Regions from separate parts of the Chromobacterium sp. W521 genome, predicted to be linked through region 1. Evidence: riboswitches for the same ligand, from Rfam matches in the RefSeq annotation. Region 1 holds a riboswitch; the other holds the start of a gene.
What was found. Region 1 has a riboswitch for manganese ahead of ACUXV1_RS08440 (TMEM165/GDT1 family protein). Riboswitches for the same ligand answer to the same signal wherever they lie in the genome.
Positions count from the first base shown of each region.

Region 2: another riboswitch for manganese. It lies ahead of ACUXV1_RS05565 (sodium:calcium antiporter); the one in region 1 lies ahead of ACUXV1_RS08440 (TMEM165/GDT1 family protein).

Region 1 is NZ_JBRBAF010000004.1:396,234-401,411, reverse strand. Features, by position in the region: gene ygfZ (CAF17-like 4Fe-4S cluster assembly/insertion protein YgfZ) at 1-641, opposite strand, end outside; tRNA gene ACUXV1_RS08465 (tRNA-Asn) at 837-912, shown strand; tRNA gene ACUXV1_RS08460 (tRNA-Asn) at 947-1,022, shown strand; tRNA gene ACUXV1_RS08455 (tRNA-Asn) at 1,050-1,125, shown strand; gene ACUXV1_RS08450 (DMT family transporter) at 1,215-2,063, shown strand; gene mscL (large conductance mechanosensitive channel protein MscL) at 2,137-2,595, shown strand; yybP-ykoY riboswitch at 2,780-2,962, shown strand; gene ACUXV1_RS08440 (TMEM165/GDT1 family protein) at 2,964-3,533, shown strand; gene ACUXV1_RS08435 (methyl-accepting chemotaxis protein) at 3,599-5,178, opposite strand, start outside.
Region 2 is NZ_JBRBAF010000003.1:202,024-207,201, forward strand. Features, by position in the region: gene ACUXV1_RS05560 (penicillin acylase family protein) at 1-1,484, shown strand, start outside; yybP-ykoY riboswitch at 1,580-1,724, shown strand; gene ACUXV1_RS05565 (sodium:calcium antiporter) at 1,781-2,761, shown strand; gene ACUXV1_RS05570 (DUF3761 domain-containing protein) at 2,794-3,012, opposite strand; gene bla (class A beta-lactamase) at 3,249-4,136, shown strand; gene astE (succinylglutamate desuccinylase) at 4,359-5,178, opposite strand, start outside.

The DNA of each region.
Region 1 (5,178 bases):
GCGTCGATATCCCGCCATTCCCAAACACCGGAAGAAATCAGGCTGGCGTCGTCCGTCAGCTTTTCCCCCACCCACTCTGCGCCTGCCTCGTCCACAACCAGCACCCAACCTGTCCCGGGCAAGCCTATCAACAGGCCCGGCTCAACCCGAACCATCTCTCGCGGCCCCGGTGTTGAGGCCAATGCGGACTCGATCGTCAGCGCCGCCAAGGCCGCCTTGCCCGCAAGGCCTATCAAGGTCAGGTTATCCGCAATCGATACCTTCACCTTGGAGCGCAGCACAAACATGCTCAAGCGCTTGGCCACGTAATCGGCCAAATCCGCAGATACCGCCAGGTAATAAGTTCCATCGCAACGCCAAACCAGAAAACTGGCCAGCATCCGTCCTTTGGCCGTAGAGTAACTGCTGTACTGAGCGCGGTTTTCATCCGACAACTCACGCACATCGCTAGAAAGCTGCCCTTGTAAAAAGGCCTCTGCGTCCTCTCCCGTCACCTGGATGACTTTGTGCTTATCCAAAATCGATATTGCGACGCCGGCGCGCAATGAGTCCAACTGCCGCAGATGAACATTCATTTCCACCGCATCTTTATTTGCCCGCTGCGCGCGCGCATCCAGCGTGAGCTTCCCGTCCAGATTCATTTAACCCACCTCAAAAACGCGGCTATTCCCGCATGGTCAACAAACGAAATTTTAACGCGCCGCAGCCCCCCTTCGCCAGCGATGAATTGCCGGCGCATGCCCCGCCTTCGCGCCGCTTGGCGGGCCCAAGCGATTTTCAGCCGCGCAAGTGTTGACAGCCCGACAGGCTGAAGCTATAGTTCGCCCTCACTCAAATCCCTGATAGCTCAGTTGGTAGAGCGACGGACTGTTAATCCGCAGGTCGCAGGTTCGAGCCCTGCTCGGGGAGCCATTACGGCCCTGTTTGAGAATTGCTTGTTTTCCATTCCCTGATAGCTCAGTTGGTAGAGCGACGGACTGTTAATCCGCAGGTCGCAGGTTCGAGCCCTGCTCGGGGAGCCAAAACAAGACAGCATTACTGAATGATGATCCCTGATAGCTCAGTTGGTAGAGCGACGGACTGTTAATCCGCAGGTCGCAGGTTCGAGCCCTGCTCGGGGAGCCAAGTTTCCAAAAGCCACAATCGCCGGATTGTGGCTTTTTCCATTTCCGCTTCCGTTTTACAATCGGCCCACCTTCCCCATTGGAATAATAATGATTTCCAAACCGATTGCTTTTGCCGGCGGCGCTATCTTGCTATGGGCTTCGCTGGCCACGCTTGGCACCCAAACCCGCTCGCTTCCCCCATTTTTCGTGGTTGGCGTCTGCCTGTTGATCGGCAGCCTGCTCAGTATCCGCCATTGCCGCGACTGGAAAGTGCCGCCGCGCACCTTACTGGTCGGAATCTATGGCTTGTTCGGCTACCATTTCTTGCTGTTCTTCGCATTTCGGCACGCGCCGGCCATGGAAGCCAATCTGCTAAACTATCTATGGCCCTTGTTGATCGTGATGCTCGCGCCCATCCTGGTTCCCGGCACCATACTGCACGGCCGTCACATTCTGGCCGGCGCGCTGGGTTTCAGCGGAGCGGCGCTGATTGTCAGCGGAGGCAAGCTCGCCTTGTCCAGCAACTATCTTGTCGGTTATCTGCTGGCCATCGGCGCCGCCGTTGTGTGGTCGACTTTTAGCCTGCTGACGCGCAGGCTGCCCAGCTTCCCCAATAGCGCGGTCGGCGGGTTCTGCCTGCTGTCCGGCTTGCTTTCCCTACTATGCCACGCCCTGTTCGAACCCAACGTCGCCCCCAGCGCTGGTCAATGGTTGGCCTTGATCCTGCTGGGAATCGGCCCGATGGGCGGCGCCTTCTTCCTATGGGACCGCGCGCTGAAGGAGGGCGACCCCAGACAGATTGGCTCCTTGTCCTATGCCACGCCCTTGCTGTCCACCCTGCTGCTGATAAGCACCGGCCAAGGGCAATTGAACGCTATTGCAATAACCGCCATCGTGCTGATTCTTGGCGGGGCTCTACTTGGCAGCCTGCCCGTTCGTCCACGTTCGCTTGCTTGAGAATGCGCTTGAGGTGGAGCGCCGGCAATTGAATACCTTATAATGCTTAACGCTATTTAAACAGAGGTTAACCATGTCCATTATCAAAGAATTCAAAGAATTTGCCATGAAAGGCAATGTCATCGACTTGGCGGTCGGCGTGGTTATCGGCGGTGCCTTCGGCGCCATCGTCAAATCGCTGGTCGACGATGTGATCATGCCCCCCATCGGCCTGCTGGTCGGCAATGTCGATTTCTCCAATATGTTCTTCGTACTAAAAGAGGGCAGCAAGCAGCTTGGACCTTATGTGTCGGTGGCCGCGGCCAAGCAAGCCGGCGCCGTCACGCTGAATATCGGCCTGTTCATCAACGCCATGGTCAGCTTCACCATAGTGGCCTTCGCTATTTTCATGCTGGTCAAGGCCATCAATCGGCTGAAGCGCGAGGAGCCTGCCGCCGCCGCGCCGGCTCCCGCCACCAAAGAGTGCCCGTTCTGCGCATCCAATATTCCGGAAAAGGCTTCTCGCTGCCCTCAGTGCACATCTCAACTCTAAGCGCCTGCCCAAAGTCTCGCGAGTAAGAGCGAGACAAGGCGAAACAGGCTGAGAAAGCGGAGCGTACACACGGCACATGAGTATTTCGAAGACGTACTCACCGTGTAACGCTCCACAACGCGTGGCGGATCGTGAACAGGTTCAAAGCGCTCCGATTGCCCTGATACGCCAACTGATTTAGAATTTGCTGGTTCTGGGGGAGTAGCCTCGGCGCGATTTTCAGCGCCGGCATGCATCAACAGGCTTGGCCGTCACGGCCATGGTGCATGCGACGAAAACTTCCGTTTGGCAAGACCCATGACATGTCTGCGCAATGCGGGGCTGCGGCGCGGGCTTGTCATGGCGCATGCGCAGCCCCCGGAGTCTTCATGGAAGCCTTTCTCATTTCCACCGGAATCGTCGCCCTGGCTGAAATCGGCGATAAAACTCAATTGCTCGCCCTGATGCTGGCCGGCCGCTACCGTAAGCCGGTTCCCATCGTTCTCGGCATCTTCGTCGCTACTTTGTTCAATCATTTCGCCGCCGCAGCGGTAGGTCACTGGCTAATGAGCAAGATTGGACCGGATCTCATGCGTTGGGGGCTGGGTCTTTCCTTTCTCGCCATGGCGGGCTGGATGCTGATTCCGGACAAGCTGGATGAAGATAGCCGGCTCCTGGAGCGGTTTGGCGTGTTCGGCACCACCTGTATCGCTTTCTTTATCGCGGAAATGGGCGATAAGACGCAGTTGGCCACCGTAGCCCTGTCCGCGCGCTTTCCCGACGCCTTGCTGCTGGTGGTGGCCGGCACTACTTTGGGCATGATGCTGGCCAATGTGCCAGCGGTGCTCTTGGGCGAGGTGGCCGCGAAGAAGTTACCGCAAAAAATGGTGCACACCATTGCCGCGCTGCTGTTTGCCGGCCTGGGCGTCGTCACTCTACTGACCCCGCTGCAGATTTGAAGCACAGCTCAAAATAAAACGGAGGCCGCGGCCTCCGTTTTGTTTTGCTTCCAGCCGGCAACATATCAGTTCCGGCCAACTCCGCGTCCAAGCGACTCCAGCAGTTCCTCCGGGTTGAAGCCCAGTCGGAAGCCGCCCCAATGCTTGCCTGACAGCATGATGGGCAGCACCACCTCCGACAACACTTCTCCAGTATCGCGGGTGTACGTCTGCAACAGGAAGGATTGTGTGCTGCGAGCCGCGCGCAGGCCGGCGACGTCGGCAAACTTGCGCTTGTCTCGGCTATTGATCAAGTCCTTGGCCGGATCCCCGCTCAAGGGCTGGCTATACCAACTATTGTGAGTCGGCGCGTAGCCATTGGTATCCACCGCCAGACAGAACACGCCGCCGGGCACGGACTTGGCGGCGCGGTCGTACACTGGCTGCATCAGCTTTTCCAGCTTGGCATCGTACTGTGTGCGGAACTTGGCAGGCTTGGCGCCAGCGATGGGCTGGTAGTTTTGATCGAACAGCGGTACGCCCGCGGCCAGCTGCGCAGTCATGATGGCTTGCAACTCATCCCGCGCCCCCCGGGCCGTCTGCATGATCTGGTCGAACTCGCCCTCGCCCAAAATGAAGCGCGCCACTAACTGCTGCACCTGCTCCGCAGCGCCGGACAGCTTGGTGGCCGACTCTTCCGTATGGTTCAGGCGGTCCGTCACTTGATGACCTAGCTCGTGAATTTCCGCCACATGGAGATTGACCTGTCCATTAGAGGCGACGAACTCCGACATGGTGGCGGCGATCTGACTGAGACTATTCGCCGTTGTTTCAAAGTCTCCCATCATCTTGCTGAAATGCTCCGACGCCTTGGAGACGATTTCGCGAGCAGACTTGGTGTCCTCGGTGATCTGGGCGGTTTCCACCTGGGTTTCCGACACCAGCCCCAGCATATCGTCGATATTATGCGAAATCTCGTCCGTCGCTTTTTTGACTCGCTCCGCCAGCTTGCGCACTTCATCGGCCACCACGGCGAAACCGCGTCCGCTCTCGCCGGCCCGCGCCGCTTCGATCGCCGCGTTCAAAGCCAACAGATTGGTCTGGTCCGACACATCCTTGATCAGATCCACAATGGTCTTGATGCTGGACGAGCGCTGGCTCAAATCATCCACAGTGTGGTTGAAATGGCCCACCTTCTGATTAATGCCGTAAATGCTCTCAGCCACGGACTTGAGCTCGGCGTAGGACTCCCGCGCCACGTCCAGGTTGGCCAGGGTGGTGGATGAAATGGCCTGGGTCTGCTCCGTGACCTGGCCCACGCCCTCGGTGCTCTGATCACTGGCGGCCCGGACTTGTGTCGCCAACTGATCCTGTTTGCGCGCCCCCTCCAGCGACTCAACCACATTCTTTCGGGTGCGCGCCGAATCCATCGCGATCCGCACCGTCATCAACCGCACATTGCTGATGATTTCGCGCATTTTCAGCAGAAAACGGTTATACGACAGCGACAGTTCGCGGATTTCATCGTGGGTGATGGTGGGAATGTCTCTGGACAGGTCGCCCTCGCCGGCGCCTATTTCATTGAAAATCCGGATAATCATTTTTAGAGGCCGGACAATCAAAAAACGAAGATACCAGACCATAAAGGCAATGAAGACGAAGCTGA
Region 2 (5,178 bases), on a different contig from region 1:
GCCACACCTGGTTCGAAGCCCAGTTCAAGAGCCCGGAATACGATATCTACGGCGCCACCCTGGTGGGCCTGCCGGTGATGCGCATCGGCTTCAACCAGCGGCTGGGCTGGGTGCATACCGTCAACACCCAGGACGGCTGCGACCTCTATCAACTCAAGCTCAGCGGCCGGCAATACCTGCTGGACGGCGTGGCGCGCGATTTCGAAACCAAGCGCGAAACCCTGTATATCCGCCAACCGGACGGTAGCCTGCAAGCCGAGCAACTGACCTTGCGCCGCGCCGAGCAGGGCCCGGTGTTCGAAAAGGACGGCCAGAGCTACGCGCTACGCATCGTCGGCGTCGACCAGCTGCAGACCCCCGGCGTGCTGGAACAATGGTGGGACATGGCGCAGGCGCCTGACTTCCTGGCCTTCCGCAAGGTGGTGGCGCGGCTGCAAAATCCTTACCACAACATTATCTACGCCGACGCCCAGCGCAATATCTGGGCGGCCTTCGGCGGCCTGACCCCGCGTCGAGCCGGCGGCGACGCCGCCTTCTGGGCGCAGCCGGTGGACGGCAGCCGCAGCGATCTGATCTGGCGCCAGGCGCTGCGCCTGGACGAATTGCCGCAGGCGACGAATCCGGCCAGCGGCTGGGTGCAAAACTCCAACAGCGCGCCCTGGTATATGAGCAAGCCGGCGCTGGACCCGGCCGCCTACGCTGCTTATCTGTCGCCGCGGATCTCGCCCTTGCTGCGCGAACAGCGCGGCATCGAGCTGATCGAGCAGACTCCAAGCTTCACGCTGGATACGCTGCTGAGCGCCAAGCACGACACCCGGCTGCTGCTGGCGGACCGGGTGCTGGACGATTTGATCGGCTATGCGCGCGCTTCCGGCGACGCCGGCCTGATTGCCGCGGCGCAGGTGCTGGCCCAATGGGACCGGCGCAGCGACGCCGCCAGCAAGGGCGCGGTGCTGTTCGCCGCCTGGGTGGCGGCCTCCGGCGGCGAAGACGCCTTGCCTTACCGGCAGAAGGCGGACCCTGCGCAGCCTTACAGCACGCCGGCCGGCCTGCGCGACGCCGGTTTCGCGCTGAGCAAGCTGGGCGCGGCGGCCCAGGGGTTGCAACAAGCCGGCGTGCCGCTGGACGTCGCCTTTGGCGAGGTGTACCGGCTGCGGCGCGGCCCCGCCGGCGGCGCGGCGCGGCTGGACCAGCCGGCCAGCGGCGGTGCCGAGGGCCTGGGGGCTTTCCGCACCTTCAGCTATATCGGCGATAGCGACGGCCGCCAGCGCGCCATCTTCGGCGACACGTTTACCGCGCTGGTGGAGTTTGGCCGGCCGCTGCGCGCCAAGGTGATCAATACCTACGGCAACAGCAGCCAGCCGCAATCGCCTTACTACGGCGACCAGTTGCCGCTGGCGGCGCAAAACGGCATGCGCAACGCCTTGCTCAAGCGCGAACAGGTGGAGGCGGCGCTGGCCAAGCGCGAGTGGTTCCGCCGCTAGCCGGCCGGCAAACAGGCCGGAGGCGGGCAAGCGCCTCCGGCTCCGCATGACGAGAGACTAGGTTTGCGCCATTGAGTCCGGGCTGGCACAATGGCGCCGTTGTCATTGGGGAGTAGCCATCTTCGGCCCCGCCGAAGAGGCCGCGTCAACAAACTTGAGGAGCTTTCCTCATGGCGCGGTCAGCGGCCGGCATTGCCGGCGCCGCCAAGCGAGACCTTTGGCCACGATGCGTTTGCCGCCGGGCAAGCCGCATCGTTGCGCCATTGTCCATTCGCTTGCCCGGCCCAAGACCATCCATGCTGTTGACCCTGTTGTTTCTGCTCGGCCTAGCCGTCCTGATCTATCTATCCTGTCAATACTTCGTCAACGCCATCGAATGGTGTGGACGCCACCTGAACCTGGGCGCCAGCGCCGTAGGCACCGTGCTCGCCGCTTTCGGCACCGCCTTGCCGGAGAGCGCGGTGACTTTGACCGCAATGGCCTTTGGCGACACGCCGCAACATAAGGACATCGGCGTCGGCGCGGCCTTGGGCGGGCCGCTGGTGCTGGCCACGCTGGCTTACGCGGTGGTGGGCTTTGCCCTGTGGCGCAACCGCAGCCGGCTGGGACGCGGCGATTATTTGCTGCGCGTCGATCATCGTCGGCTGGCCGGCGACCAGTTGGCCTTCATGTTCGTCTTCGCCTTGAAGGTGGCGCTGGGCCTGGTGGCCTTCGCCGTCAAGCCCTGGCTGGGCGTGCTGTTTCTGGCCGCTTACGCCGCCTATGTCTGGCGCGAGATCCGCAGCGCGGACACCGCGCCGGAAGAGGAGGAGTTGGAAGCCTTGAAGCTGCGCGCCGGAGGCGGCCTGGGCTGGGCGGCGACGCAGGCCTTGTTGGCCCTGACGGTGATCGCGGTAGCGGCGCACGGCTTTGTCGCGCAGCTGGAAGCGCTGGCCGGTCATTGGGGCGTGGCGCCGCATTTGGTGGCCTTGCTGCTGAGCCCGGTGGCCACCGAGCTGCCGGAAATCATGAATGCCTTGATCTGGCTGCGTCAGGGCAAGGAGCGTTTGGCCTTGGCCAATATTTCCGGCGCCATGATGATTCAGGCGACGATTCCCAGCGCTTTCGGCCTGTTCTTCACCCCATGGATGTTCGATAGCGTCTTGCTGTGGTCCGGCCTGGCCACGATGGCCGCGATTGCAGGGCTGTGGCTGTTGTTCCGCCGCGGCAGCGTGGACGGCCGCTGGCTGCTGGGCGCGGGCGCGGTGTATCTGGTGTTTGCCGGCTGTCTGGTGTGAGCCGGGTTGAGCGCTTGCTCAACGCCGTATCGTCAAAGCGCGCAGGCGCCGGCCGGCGCTTTGGCGGAACGGGGACGGGCTGGGCTGTGAACCTCTACGCTGTCGGAGTTGGTGTGGCAGTGTTCCAGCCACCGCTCCTGTGCCGGCGCGCTGGCATGGCGATAGCGGTGCGGGGCTTTGGCTTGAACCGGGGAGGCAGACAGGGTCAGGCTGAGGCCCAGAAAGCCGGCGATGCGCCGCCGGATCGGCATGCGGAACTGAGCTGGATTTTTTCTGTCATTCGATTGTTTAATGATTCATTAAAGCTGCTTGAATCTGTCCATGATGCTTTGGCGTGTCGATGCAATGAATTCAAGCCAAAAAAATAGGTACTACATTTTAGTTCATTGTCATTTTGCGGGTAAGGACAATGCGCATCGGGGGAACTAAACCGTGATGGCCGGCCGTGTCATCGGCCGCGTCGTCATACCGATCTGGGGATGGAACTATGGATTATTTCGCGCAGCGGCGCGCCTTGCTGGCGGCCTTGGCCGCCTCGCCTTTGATTTTGGGTTGTGCGCGTCCGCCCTTGCGAGTGCCGGGTGATGCGCCGACGGCGCGGCAGCTGGCGGAGCTGGAACGCAATGCGGGCGGCCGCATCGGCGTGTTCGCGCAAGAGGTGGACAGCGGGCGGAGCCTGGCCTATCGCGCCAATGAGCGCTTTCCGATGTGCAGCACTTTCAAATTGCTGCTGGTGGGGGCCCTGTTGCAACGCAGCGCGACGCAGCCGGACTTGTTGTATCGCCATGTCAGTTACCGGCGGGAGCAGTTGATCGATTATTCGCCTATCGCCGAACAGTATGTGGAGCAGGGCATGTCGGTGAAAGACCTGTGCGACGCGGCGATGCGCTTCAGCGATAACACCGCCGCCAATTTGTTGCTGGAGGAGTTGGGCGGGCCGCAGGAAGTGAACCGTTTCGCCCGCTCGCTGGGCGATGGCCTGACTCGTCTGGATCGGATCGAGCCGGAACTGAACCGCGCCGAGCCGGGCGATCCGCGCGACACCACCACGCCGGCGGCGATGACGGCCAATCTGCATGCCTTGCTGTTTTCCCCGTTATTGCCGGAGCGGCAGCGCGGGCTGTTGAACGACTGGCTGCTGGGCAACACCACCGGCAACCTGCGCATCCGGGCCGGTTTGCCGGCGGAGTGGCGGGTGGGGGACAAGACCGGCAGCGGCGGCCACGGCGCCGCCAACGATGTGGCCGTGGCCTGGCGGCCGGGCAAGTCGCCGTTGTTGCTGTCGGTGTTTTACTGGGGATCGCCGGCGATGATGGATGAGCGCAACGCGGTGATTGCCGCGGTGGCGAGGGTGGCCGCCGCCGAGTTTGCTTGAGCTGCCGCGCGTGGCGGGCAATCCTGCCGGAATGAAAAACGCCGCAACCGAGGTTGCGGCGTTTTTGCGCGCGGATCTACGAGCCTGTTCAAAGTCTCGCGAGCAAGAGCGAGACAAGGCGAAAACGAGCGAAAAAGCGGAATGGTCGAGTGGTACATGAGCATTTTGAGCTGGTACTCACCGTGCAAGGCTTCACGAAGCGCGGCAGACTTTGAACAAGCTCTAAGGCAAGCGCGCCGGCTCCACCACGATACCGGCGCGCAGGCCGGGCTTGACCGTGGGATTGGGAAACAGAATGCGCTCCTCGCCGCCGACGGCCACGTAGCGGTGCTCGCCGTCCTCGGCAATCAGGAAACCATCCGGCAGCGCGGTGAAGTTCTCCACGTCGTCGGCCAGGTGCAGGCGGAAAGCCTCGCTGTGTTTGACGATGTCGTACTTGGCCTGGAACAACGGCAGGTCGCCGTCGCGGTAGCCGGGCAGTTCTTGTTCCGGCTCGGACAGCAGCCGGCGCAGCGCCTGGTCGATGCCGGCGAAGCGGGACAGGTCGTTCTGGCCAAACGGCCGCGCCTTGCCCAGCTCCAGCGTGAAGGCGTCCGCCTGGCAGTGGCGGCTGGTGAAGTAACTGAAGGTGTTGGCCGGCTGGCTGTGCAGCAGCACGGTTTCCACCTGGCAGCTTTTCAGCCAGGCCAGTTGCTCGCGGCTGTGCGGGCGTTCGTGGATATACGGATAGATGGCGAACTTCTCAAACACGGAGCCGCGGATGGCGGTGTGCAGATCGTAATGCCAGCGGCGGCCGCGGGCGGAGGCGAAGAAGCCCGCCGCGGCCTGTTCCAGCCGCGCCGCGCGCGCCGCTTCGCGCGCGTCCGGCTGGCGCGCGTGAGCGCCGTTGAACAGCCGGTTCATGTCGTAATCCAGATAACGCTTGCCCAGCCGCATTGCGTCCAGATTGCCGAAGATCACCAACAGCCGGCAGCGCAGCGTCAGCTTGCCGCCGGCGATATCGGCCAGGATGGCGTTGAGCACCTCTATCGGCGCGGTTTCA